Regions from separate parts of the Mesorhizobium sp. ES1-6 genome, predicted to be linked through region 3. Evidence: predicted binding sites of a transcription regulator. Region 3 holds the regulator's gene; each other region holds the start of a gene.

Region 1 (2,982 bases), on a different contig from region 3:
TCTCATCGGTCGGCTCGGCATAGCCGGTGATGAAATTGAAAAGCTGGGCAACGTCGCGGGCGATCGTCGGATCGGTGGTGAAGAAGGACAGGTCGGTGTAGATGCGCGCGGTCACCGGATGGTAGTTGCCGGTGCCGAGATGGACGTAATTGCGCAGCTTGCCGTCCTCGCGCCGCACAACAAGCGACATCTTGGCGTGGGTCTTGAGCTCAAGGAACCCGAACACGACCTGCACGCCGGCGCGCTCGAGATCGCGCGCCCAGCGGATATTGGCTTCCTCGTCGAAACGCGCCTTGAGCTCGACCAGCGCCGTCACCGACTTGCCGGCCTCGGCGGCGTCGACCAGCGCGCGCACGATCGGACTGTCGTTGGAGGTGCGGTAAAGCGTCTGCTTGATGGCCACCACTTCGGGATCGGCCATCGCCTGGCGCAGGAACTGCACCACGACATCGAAGGATTCGTAGGGGTGATGGACGACGATGTCCTTCTCGCGGATGGCGGCGAAACAGTCGCCGCCATGCTCGCGGATGCGCTCGGGAAAGCGTGGGTTGTAGGGTATGAATTTCAGGTCGTCGCGGGGAACGGAGACGATCTCGGAGATCTGGCTGAGCGCCAGCGGACCCGTCAACACGCTGATGCGGCTGGACGAGACGCCCAGCTCGCCGGCGACGAAGTCGCGCAATTCGCCGGGCATCAGCATGTCGAACTCGATGCGGATCACGGAGCCGCGGCGGCGGCGCTTCAGCGCCGTTTCGAACAGCCGCACCAGGTCTTCCGATTCTTCCTCGACCTCGATGTCGCTGTCTCGGATGATACGGAACGTGCCGGAGCCCTTGACCTCGTAGCCGGGGAACAGCTTGCCGATGTAAAGGCCGACCGCCTCCTCCAGCGGAATGAAGCGGACATGGTGCTTGCGGTCCGGCAGACGGATGAACCGCTTCAGCGCCACCGGCAGGCGCAAGAGCGCGCTCATCTCCTCGCCGTTCTTGCGGTGTCGAAGCTGCAGCGCCATGGAGAAGCCGAGATTGGGAATGAACGGGAACGGATGCGCCGGATCGATCGACAGCGGGGTGAGCACAGGAAATACCTGGTCCTGGAAATGTTCTTCCAGCCAGACTTTCTCGTCCTTGGTCAGCGCATCCCGGGTAATGGTCTCGATGCCTTCCTTGTTGAGCAGCACGGTGAGTGCCGAAAGGCTCTTCTGCTGGTCCTCCTGCAGGCGCTCGACTTCACGCAGCAATTGTTCGAGCTGCTGCTCGGGGGTGCGCCCATCGGGGCTCTTCAGCACGATGCCCTCGCGCACCTGGCCGGCAAGGCCGGCGACGCGCACCATGAAGAACTCGTCGAGATTGGCGGCCGAAATCGACAGGAAGCGGACGCGCTCCAGCAGCGGGTGATGGGTGTTCAGCGATTCCTCGAGAACGCGGCGGTTGAACTGCAGCCAGGAGAACTCGCGGTTGACGAAACGGTCCGGATTGCCTTCCGGGCTCGCTGCCGCGACATTGTTGAATTCGCTCTGTACCGGCTTCAATTCGTTCATGATTCCTGCTCTTCCGCGCGCCTTGGCCGGTTAACCGGCTTAACTTATCCTGTGGCAGGCTTTTGCGACAGTTCTCTGACAGGGTTTTGCGACAGTTTGATTTCATCGAACTTGCAAACAGGCCTGATATGATCCAGATGCAGAAGAGACTGCGTTAAGGAGACGACGATGGCAGGCGGTTCCATTCCCCATTTCCAGAACGATGCGGGCCATCCGGCGATCGACATCGGGGTCAAGGAATTCATGTGCACGGGCGCAAACCCGCCTTTCGACCATCCGCATGTGTTCCTCGACATGGGCGACGACAATGAGAAAGTCTGCCCTTACTGCTCGACCCTCTACCGCTATTCGCCGAAGCTGAAGGCGACGGAAACGCTGCCGGCGGGCTGCCTCTATATCGACCAGGCCGCCTGACCTCCCGATCATGAGCGAGACGCGGTCCCGGCAAGTCGTCATCGCCGGGGCTGGCATCGCCGGGCTGACAGCGGCGATTGCCTTCGCCGAACGCGGCTACTCAGTGAGGGTGTTCGAACAGGCGCAGCGCCTGGAAGCAGCCGGCGCCGGCATCCAGCTCTCGCCCAATGCGACACGCATACTTCGCCAGCTTGGCGTGCTCGACACGCTTGTCGCCAACGCCGTCAAGCCGGAAGCCGTGGTGCTGAGGGACGCAGCAAGCCTACGCCAACTGGCGCGCGTGCCGCTGGGCGGAGCCGGCGAGCAGCGGTGGGGCGCGCCCTATCTCGTCACCCACCGGGCTGATCTGCAAGACGCCCTGATGGCGCGCGTCGCGCAAATGCCCGACATCCACCTCACCACCGGCGCGCAGGTCAGCAGCGTCGCCTCCGGTTCACTCGGCATCACCAGGACGGACGGAGTCGGCCGCAAGATCATCGACACCGAAGGCTCTCTGCTGGTCGGTGCCGATGGCGTTTGGTCAGCGGTGCGGAGGTTTGCCAGCCCAGGCAACGGAGCCGGCTTCGCGAACAGCCGCTTCTCGGGCGAACTGGCCTGGCGCGCGACGATAAGCGCCGACAGCGAAGCCGGGCAGGCCTTTGCCGCGATCGGCGCCGGCGGCTGCGTCACCACCTTGCTGCACCCAGGATTCCACATGGTCGCCTACCCCGTCAGCGGCGGCCGCGCCTTCAACCTGGCCGCCTTCACCCCAGGCGAGCGCATTGCCGAGGGTTGGTCAGGCCATGCCGATCCCGTCATCCTTTCCGGCGCCATGCGCCGCACCGCGCCGGCACTGGCGAGGTTGGTGGAACTCGCCGAACCGTGGACCGCCTTTCCCATCCACACGGTCGAACAGCGACGCTGGACGGCGCCGGAAGGCATCGCGCTGATCGGCGACGCCGCGCACGCGATGACGCCATTCGCGGCACAGGGCGCTGCCATGGCGATCGAGGATGCGGCGACGCTTGCCAACCTCGTGGCCGACTTCC
Region 2 (2,982 bases), on a different contig from region 3:
CGAAATGTCGGTGACCGTGACACCCTCTCGCGCATGGCTCTCGAACCAGCGCATGTGGAATTCCCTGAGATAGTAGGAGCCCATCAGCCAATAGTCGCCGCCGCCCCAGTTGATGACGGTCAGGTCGCCCTTCAACCGCCCGTCCGGTCCGAGCATTGGCGCCAGCCGCGCCTGGCCGGCCTTCGGCAGCCTGCAGGCGAGCAACCGGTCGAGCCACGCCTCGGCGCCCGGTCCTGAAATCGCGTAGCGCGAATAGGCCGAGATATCGACGAGACCGGCGGCGCGCCGTACCCGCAGCGCTTCGTCGCCGACGATATCGAAGGCGTTGGAGCGCTTGAGCGTTGTGTTCTCGCGAAAACCCATCGGCGCGAAATAGGCCGGGATTTCCAGCCCCCAGGAGGCCGTCCATTCGCAGCCGGCCGCGCTCATGCCGTCATAGGCGCCGGGGCGTTTCAAGGGCCGGCCCGCCGGCAATCGCTCATTGGGAAAGGTCATGACGAAGCGGCGCGCGTAGAACTGCCGGGTCGTCTGTTTGAGATACTCCCGGTTGGCGGCGAAGGCGCCGTAGCGGGCGATGTCCATGCCGAAGATGTCGGCCCGCGGCTCGCCATAAATCATCCATTCGGCCAGCGACTTGCCGACGCCGCCGCCCTGGCTGAAGCCGGCCATGACGCCGCAGGCGACCCAGTAGTTCTTCAGGCCGCGCACCGGCCCGACGATCGGATTGCCGTCGGGGGTGAAGGTGAAGGCGCCGTTGACCCATTTGCGGATGCCGGCCGTCGCCAGGCAGGGAAAGCGCTCATGCGCCTTGGCGAGTTCCGGGCTGATGCGGTCGATGTCCTCCGGGATCAGCTCGATGCCATAGTCCCATGGCGCGCCGTCCATGTTCCAGTGCCTCGGGTTCTGCTCGTAGACGCCGAGCAGCACGCCGTTGCGTTCCTGGCGCAGGTAGGAAAAGCCGTCGAGGTCGACCGCAAGTCCGAGTTCCCGGTCGAGCGCGGCGACCTCGGGAATGTCCTCGGTGACGAAATAATGGTGCTCCATCGGCGTCACCGGCAAGTCGACGCCGGCCATCAGGCCGAGCTGCTTCGCCCATAAGCCGCCGGCATTGACAACATGTTCGGCGACGATGGTGCCCTGCTCGGTGACGACATCCCAGTGGCCGTCAGCGCGTGGCTTCAGCGCGACCACGCGGTTGCGCAGGATGACTTCGGCGCCACGCTTTTTCGCCGCTCCGGCATAGGCGTGCGTCGTTCCGTAGGGGTCGAGATGGCCCTCGTTGGAATCATACAGGCCGCCGAGCACACCGCTGACGTCGATGATCGGGCAGATCGCCTTGATCTCTTCCGGGGTCACCAGGCGGGCCGTTTCGATGCCCACCGACTGAAACACCGCCCAGGCCGACTTCAACCATTCCCAGCGCTGCGGATCGCTGGCCATGTTGACGCCGCCGGTCATGTGCAGGCCGATGTCCTGGCCGGATTCGGCCTCGATCTCGCGATAAAGCTTGATGGTGTAATCCTGCAGCGCCGCGACGTTGGGATCGGCGTTGAGCGCGTGAAAACCGGCCGCCGCGTGCCAGGTCGAGCCGGCCGTCAGTTCGGCGCGCTCGATCAGCGCCACGTCGCTCCAGCCGAACCGTGTCAGATGGTAGAGCACCGAGGCGCCGACCACGCCACCTCCAATGACGACTGCGCGGTAATGCGACTTCAAGGCTTCCCTCCTGGTCTGTCAGAGGGGACACCATATATGGACTGTACATTAGTGTCTAGTGCGCTGAATACGAGCGATGGCCCGATCAATAATCTCACGCCGTCCAGTATTTTTATCGCCACACGGAGACCCCGGCGGGCCGACATCGCGCACTGTCACGCAAGCATCATGTTGACGCCTTAGATCGCTTTCGGGGAGGCATGCGCGGCATCGTCGATGCGGCACCTCTTTTCATTTTTGTCCTTCGGCCGCTCCGGCGTGCTTCGTCACAAAGAGGATTGTCCATGAAACATTTGAACCGGAGCGTCGCACTCGGCGCAGCGCTGGCCTTGTTCACCGCCCTAACCCCCGCGCTTGCCGATGGCGTGGCCTATATCAACAAGGGCCTCGTCGGCGTCGGCCGCATCCCGGCCGCACAGCGCGACAAGTTCGGCGAGACGTTTGGCTCGGGCTCCGGCATGGCGATCGACACATCCGGCTGGACGCACGATGCCGGCACCTACAAGGGGTCGCTCTGGCTGCTGCCCGACCGTGGCTACAATGTCGCCGGCACCACCGATTACCGGCCGCGCCTCAACACGATCGGCATCGAGTTCACGCCTGTCGCGCCGGGCGCTGCTCCCGCCGCCGGCCAGGAGCAGACCGGCGTCAAGGCGACGCTTGCCGACACCATGCTTCTCACCGACGACAAGGGCGCCGACGCCACCGGCCTCGATCCGTTGGCGGATGTACGCCCGGCCGCGGGCGACATGCCGATGCTGCCCGTCGCCACCAACGGCAAGCTCGCTCTCGACAACGAAGCGATCGTGCGGCTGCCCGACGGTTCGATGTTCATCTCCGACGAATACGGCCCCAACATCTACCGGTTCTCCGCGCAAGGCCGCCTGATGTCGGCGACCCAGCCGCCGGCGGCCCTCGTGCCGATGCGCAAGGGAGCGCCGAACTTCTCTTCCGACAACCCCGGCCCGGGCGCCGCCGACCCTGACCCGAAGGATCCCGAGACCGGGCGCCAGAACAACCAGGGCCTCGAAGGCATGGCCATGACGCCGGACGGCAAGTTCCTGATCGCGGTGCTGCAGTCGGCTCCGAGGCAGGACGGCGGCGATTCCCCTTCGACGCGCCAGAACACCAGGGCCCTGGTCTATGACGCCTCCGACCTCGCCCATCTGAAGCTAGCGCATGAATATGTCGTGCCGCTGCCGGTGTTCAAGGATGCCAAGGGCAAGACCAAGGTCGCCGCGCAGAGCGAGATCGTGGCGCTTTCGGACA
Region 3 (2,982 bases):
CAGGGGAGGAATGTTTCGCCGCGTGGAAGAATGCGCTTTCTCTGCTGGTCGACTGTTCCATACCCGAGAGCGCCGACCCCGCGCTTTTCGATTTCCATGGCTGCAGCTGGCAACTTCCAGGCGCCTTTCTGCACGCCAATGGCGGTTCGGCGATGGCGATGTCGCGGACACAACAGGTCATCGACGACCGGCCCACCCAGCACATGGTGCTGTACATGGTTTTGGAAGGACAGGTCACGAGCAGCTACGACGGGTTGATCCAGGAGCATGTCCCCGGCGACATCGTCGTCGTCGACTATTCGTCGCCCTACGAGAGTCGGACCTCGGGCTATGAAGGGGTCGCGCTGACCTTGGACAAGGCCAGTGTGCCGGCCGGGCTGCAGAACAATGTTCACGGCCTTGTGCTGACGGCGAGCGAGGACGCCGGTGCGATGCTCGGAACCCAGATCATGGCTCTCGTGAAGCATATTGACGGCCTCTCCATCCACCAGAGCCAGGTAACGGTCGATGGCATTCTGCGCTTTGCCGCCGCCGCCTTTGGCGCCCCCACAACGCGGCACCGGCGCGACAAGCGTTTCCTTTTCCAGCGTGCGTCGTCGACCGCACGACAGAAACTGTCCGATCCCGACTTCGGCCCCAGTGAGTTGGCGGCGGTGCTGGGCGTTTCCCGATCGAATCTGTTCCGCCTGTTCGAGCCGCATGGTGGCGTGCAACGCTGGATGCTCGCGGAACGGCTAAGGGTGTGCTTGCAGAGCATTCTGCGATCGACATCGGATCACAAGATAGCCGCCATCGCCCGTAATCACGGGTTTCGCAGCGAGTCGCACTTCAGCCGCGCTTTCCAGAAGCGATACCAGATCAGTCCGAGTTCCGTCCGTGCTCTCAACCATGATTCAACGCGGATGGCGGCCTATGAGACCTTGCTGAAACAAGGCAACGGCAACGGCGGAGCGATCGTCGAGGGCTGGCTTGCCTCCCTCCGCGCCTGAGTCCGTCGAGCCGGATCCGTCGACACATTGATCGTGCGTCTCATCTTCGTGACCGAACGTCCCAAAATGCTCGTCAGTCTCGCGCGGGACCGTGACAGCACGACCGACTTCGCGGACAGGTATCTTTGGGGCTGATCTGAAGCGTTCCGACCCTCCACGGAGGCACGAATGCGCAGCGGAGCGAAAAAGGGGGCACGAACATGTCAGGCGAAGCGATCGAGATGCGGCAGGTCGGTCAAGCGGAGAACCCCACTCACCGGCAACCATCCTATCTGGAGCAGGCACTGGGCAGGGTCAGTCAGCTTATCGGATCAGCCGGCTCACGATCACGTCATGGGTCGGAGCCGGACGGTCTGGAAGCATTCGACATGCTCGGCGGCTGGAAGGGCTCGGACGCGAGCAGGCGCGACATCAGGTAGCGCCGCGGATTGTCCCTGGGACGCGCACGCATCATCTCTGCTGGTATTCGCGGGCGTATTGATGTTTGCCGTTATCATCTTTCGCACGCGCGCTGGCTGAGCGCGGCTTTAATCCTCGCGGATCGCGTAGCCCGCGCCGCGGATGGTGCGGATGACGTCGGGCATGCGGCCATTGTTGACCGCCTTGCGCAGCCGGCCGACATGCACGTCCACCGTGCGCTCGTCGATATAGATCGTCTCGCCCCAGACATTGTCGAGCAGCTGGCTGCGCGAGAACACCCGGCCGGGATGGCGCATCATGAATTCCAGCAGCCGGAACTCGGTCGGTCCGAGCCGGATTTCGCTCTTCTTGCGATAAACCCGGTGCGATTCACGGTCGAGCACGATGTCGCCGACCTTGAGCACGCTGGACAGCACTTCCGGCTTGGCGCGGCGCAGCAGCGCCTTGATGCGGGCCATGAATTCCGGCGTCGAGAACGGCTTGACCAGATAATCGTCGGCACCCGTCGACAGGCCGCGCACGCGATCGCTTTCCTCGCCGCGCGCCGTCAGCATGATGATCGGCAACCGCTCGGTCTCGGGCCGCATTCGCAGGCGCCGACAGAGTTCGATCCCGGACACTGCCGGCACCATCCAGTCGAGCACCAGGAGATCGGGGACGTTTTCCTGCAGCCGGATTTCGGCTTCATCGCCGCGCGTCACCACTTCGACCTGGTAACCTTCCGATTCCAGATTGTAGCGGAGGAGCACGCCAAGCGGCTCCTCGTCCTCGACCACCATGATGCGCGGCGCGATCATCGGCCTGTCACCCTGTTATACCGCCGGCGCCGACATCGCGGTCTCGTCCTGCTTAGGGCGATTGGCGGGCAGCTGCGTGCCGGTCAGCACATAGTATGCATTTTCAGCGATGTTGGTCACGTGGTCGCCGATGCGCTCGAGATTCTTGGCGCAGAACAACAGATGCGTGCAGGCGGTGATGTTGCGCGGATCTTCCATCATGTACGTCAGCAGTTCGCGGAATACCGAGGTGTATTTGACGTCGATGCGCTCGTCGTCATTCCTGAGTTTGGCCAGTGCCGACGCATCGCCGGCCGCATATTCCTCGACCACGCCATGCACCTGGATCAGCACCAGTTGCGCCATGGCGTCGATGGAATGCGAAAGGTCGCGCGGCGTGGCGCTGAGACCGACAGTGCCGACGCGCTTGGCGATGTTCTTGGCAAGGTCGCCGATGCGTTCAAGGTCGCCGGCCATGCGGATCGAACCGACGACATGACGCAGATCGTCGGCCATCGGCTGCCGCTTGGCGATCAGCGTTATGGCGCGGTCATCGAGTTCGCGCTGGCGCGCATCCATGATGGCATCGTCGGAGACGACGCGCTGGGCAAGAGCGTTGTCGGAGTTCAGCAGCGCCTTGGTGGCGCCGCCGACCATCGAGCCGGCGAGGTCGCCCATGTCGCTGATCAGCCTGCTGATCTGTCCGAGATCTTCGTCGAAGGCTGCAACCGTGTGTTCGGCCATGATCCTGGTCCTCGTATGCGTGCGATCAGCCGAAGCGGCCGGTGATGTAGTCC
Region 4 (2,982 bases), on a different contig from region 3:
CCAGCCAGAAGGGTGGCACCATCTATATCGGTGTCATCAACGATCTTGGACGCCGGATGCCGGAGCACAAATCCGGCGAAGGCTCGCGCTTCACCGGTCGCTATGGTGCGCTACGCCTGGTTTGGTATGAGGAACATTTCGACGTTCGTGATGCCATCCAGCGTGAGAAGTCGCTGAAGCGATGGCCGCGACAATGGAAGATCGAACTCATCGAGAAGGCCAATCCCGAATGGTTCGAGCTGTTTCGCGGAACGGGATGGTAGCGCACGGCAGCGCTTCGTCGCAGGCGTGCGCAAGGTTCGGCACCGTTTTATCCGTCACAAGCGTCGCGGCATGGATCCTAGGGTCTGCGCCGCGTCGCTGCGCTCCTTGCTCCGCCCTAGGATGACGAAGGAAGAGGAGAGCCTCGGCTAATCGTCAAGCCAGCAGGCGACCTTTCGGCAAGGCTTCCCAGCTTATCTCATCACCGCTGATCCGCATCCGTCAGCGTCTGCAGAAACGCGACGATGTCGTCGATCTCGGCGTCATCAAGCGCCGGCTTGTCGCCGGGTTTCTTGCCGTCGAAGGGCGGATCCTGATTCAGGTTTCCCCAGTAAGCCTTTGGCAGATCGTCATATTTCCTCACCGTGCCGTCGGCATTTTTCGGGTACCAGCGGCCGGGGTCGGTGTCGCGGCTGGCGTAGAAGGCGACGGCGTCGCGCAACGTGTGGAACTCGCCATTGTGGAAAAAACTCTGGCGCAGCGCCACGTTGCGCAGCGTCGGCGTCTTGAACAGGCCGCAATACTCCGGCCGGCCATGGAAATCGGTGCGCAGCGGGCCGCACAGGCCGAGATCGGCATAGGCGGGGTCGGCATTGGCCGGGATGGCCGGGTTGCGCGGCACGGCGATGGCGATCAGGCCGAAATCGGTGAACTGCGGCGGCTCTCCGTCATTGGCGGGTTCGCTGAGATGGCAGGAGGCGCAATTGCCTTTTTTCTCGTCCTCGAACAGTTCGCGGCCATGCAGTTCCCGCGTCGACAATGTCGCCTTGCCGGCGAGGAAGGCATCGTAGCGGCTGGAGTATGGGTAGAAGTCGGCCGCGCTCTGCTCGAACGTGCCGAGCGCTTCGGCGGCGGCGTCGATGGCGTCGCCCGGGCGGTCGAAGACGTCGTTGCCGAAGGTTGCTTTGAAGTCGCCGGCATAGGCTGACTTGCGCAAGGCGGCGGTGACCGCCCCGGCATCCTTGTTGGCCATCTCGAAAGGCGAGAGCAGGGGGATTTTCGCCTGGTCCTTGCCGTAGTCGACGCGGCCGTCCCAGGTCAGGCCGCCGGTCGGGCCGTTGTCGACGCTCTCGTCGCCCTCGTCCTCGGAATCGTAGAAATGTTCGGTGAAGGCGGGCGCGGCCTGGAGATATCGCAGCGACGGCACGGCGCGCACGCCGGGCTGGTCGAGGTTTGGGCCGCCCATCTCGACCGGTGCCGCCGAGGCTGGCCCGAAAGCGTGGCGCGGGTCATGGCAGGACGAGCAGGCCTGCTTGCCCGAGGCGGAAAGGGCCGGGTCGAAGAACATTTTCTTGCCAAGCGCGGTGAGTGCCTGAGCCCGGGCGAAGGCGTCGGCGCGCGACAGGGGGCCGGGATGGACGCCATCCGCCGTATTGGCGGGCGCGGCAAAGCCAAGGGTCGAGATCGCGGCGATCGCGATTGTCAGGCTTTTCCATCGTCTGGTCGTCATGGGGCGTGGTCCGCTTTGGCCCGGCAATAAGAACGCAGTGCAACGGATTGATGACCGGCCCCGGCGCTCACGAAACCGTGTTCGCCTTGGCGGCCGATGTCACAAAGGTGACAAGGCATCCACGTTAGCTGCCGCCATGGTTCCCGCGCCCCTCCAGCCACAGTCAAGCCACGAGGTCTTTCCATGACGAGGCTCAAGCTTCTCAATTCCTTCTGCCTGGCCGGTTCGGCCCTGCTTCCCCTCGCGGCAGCCCATGCCGCGCCTCCGGGCTTCGACAAGATCGACACCGTCGTCGTCATCTATGCCGAGAACCGCAGCTTCGATAATCTCTACGGCGGCTTCCCCGGCGCCAATGGTCTGGCCAGTGTCTCGGCCGATCAGGCGCGCCAGCTCGACCGTGACGGCAAGCCGCTGACCGAACTGCCGCCGGCCTGGGGTGGGCTGACCGGCAAGGGCGTCACGCCCGTGGTGACGGAGGCCGAGACCGCGCATCTCGCCAACGCCGCCTTCGCCATCGACGATCCCAAGGGTTTTCACGAGGGCACCAACGTCATCACCCACGATCTGTGGCACCGCTTCTACCAGGAGCAGATGCAGATCGACGGCGGGAAGAACGACAAGTTCGTCGCCTGGGCCGATTCCGGCGGCCTGGTCATGGGCCATTATGACGGCTCGAACCTGCCGATGTGGCAGGTGGCGAAGAAATACGTGCTGGCCGACAATTTCTTCCAGGGCGCCTTCGGCGGCTCCTTCCTCAACCATTTCCAGCTCGCCTGCGCCTGCGTGCCGGTCTATCCGCATGCCGACACCAGCCCGATCAAGGGCCAGATCGCCGTGGTCGAGGCCGACGGCACGACCTTGAAGGTGGCCGACAATTCGCCGGCCTCGGCGCTTGGCGGCGTGCCGAAATTCGTCAATGACGGCGCCATCACGCCCGACTTCCACGCCGTCAACACCATGCAGCCGCCTTACGAGCCGAGCGCCAACAAGCCGGCCGAGGGCGGCGACAAGGCGTTGGCCGATCCGGCCGCGCCCACCACGCTGCCGCCGCAGCACGACGTCACCATCGGTGATCTCCTGTCGCTGAGGGGTGTGAGCTGGGCCTGGTACGCCGGCGCCTGGCAGGCAACGCTGGACGGCAAGAACGCCACGCCGGTGCCGAACTTCCAGTTCCACCACCAGCCCTTCAACTATTTCGCCGCTTACGCGCCGGGCACCGCGGCTCGCACCGAGCATCTCAGGGACGGCGGCATGGACGGCGCGGAATTCAT

What was found. Region 3 encodes PhoB, which activates phosphate uptake and scavenging genes when phosphate is short. Its sites were predicted from a motif close to TGTCATNNANCTGTCAT; they were not measured.
Region 1: a site for PhoB is predicted at 1,605-1,621, ahead of LB564_RS22820 (RNA degradosome polyphosphate kinase). Genes of this name have one in related genera too.
Region 2: a site for PhoB is predicted at 1,867-1,883, ahead of LB564_RS18745 (esterase-like activity of phytase family protein). Genes of this name have one in related genera too.
Region 4: a site for PhoB is predicted at 1,808-1,824, ahead of LB564_RS27125 (acid phosphatase). Genes of this name have one in related genera too.

What each region holds. Positions count from the first base shown of each region.
Region 1 is NZ_JAIUGU010000010.1:131,685-134,666, reverse strand. It holds gene LB564_RS22820 (RNA degradosome polyphosphate kinase) at 1-1,540, opposite strand, end outside; gene LB564_RS22815 (zinc-finger domain-containing protein) at 1,709-1,954, shown strand; gene LB564_RS22810 (FAD-dependent monooxygenase) at 1,965-2,982, shown strand, end outside.
Region 2 is NZ_JAIUGU010000007.1:98,235-101,216, reverse strand. It holds gene LB564_RS18750 (FAD-dependent oxidoreductase) at 1-1,713, opposite strand, end outside; gene LB564_RS18745 (esterase-like activity of phytase family protein) at 1,998-2,982, shown strand, end outside.
Region 3 is NZ_JAIUGU010000003.1:611,386-614,367, reverse strand. It holds gene LB564_RS11860 (helix-turn-helix domain-containing protein) at 1-989, shown strand, start outside; gene phoB (phosphate regulon transcriptional regulator PhoB) at 1,517-2,206, opposite strand; gene phoU (phosphate signaling complex protein PhoU) at 2,222-2,929, opposite strand; gene pstB (phosphate ABC transporter ATP-binding protein PstB) at 2,955-2,982, opposite strand, start outside.
Region 4 is NZ_JAIUGU010000014.1:146,578-149,559, reverse strand. It holds gene LB564_RS27135 (GIY-YIG nuclease family protein) at 1-263, shown strand, start outside; gene LB564_RS27130 (cytochrome-c peroxidase) at 464-1,711, opposite strand; gene LB564_RS27125 (acid phosphatase) at 1,895-2,982, shown strand, end outside.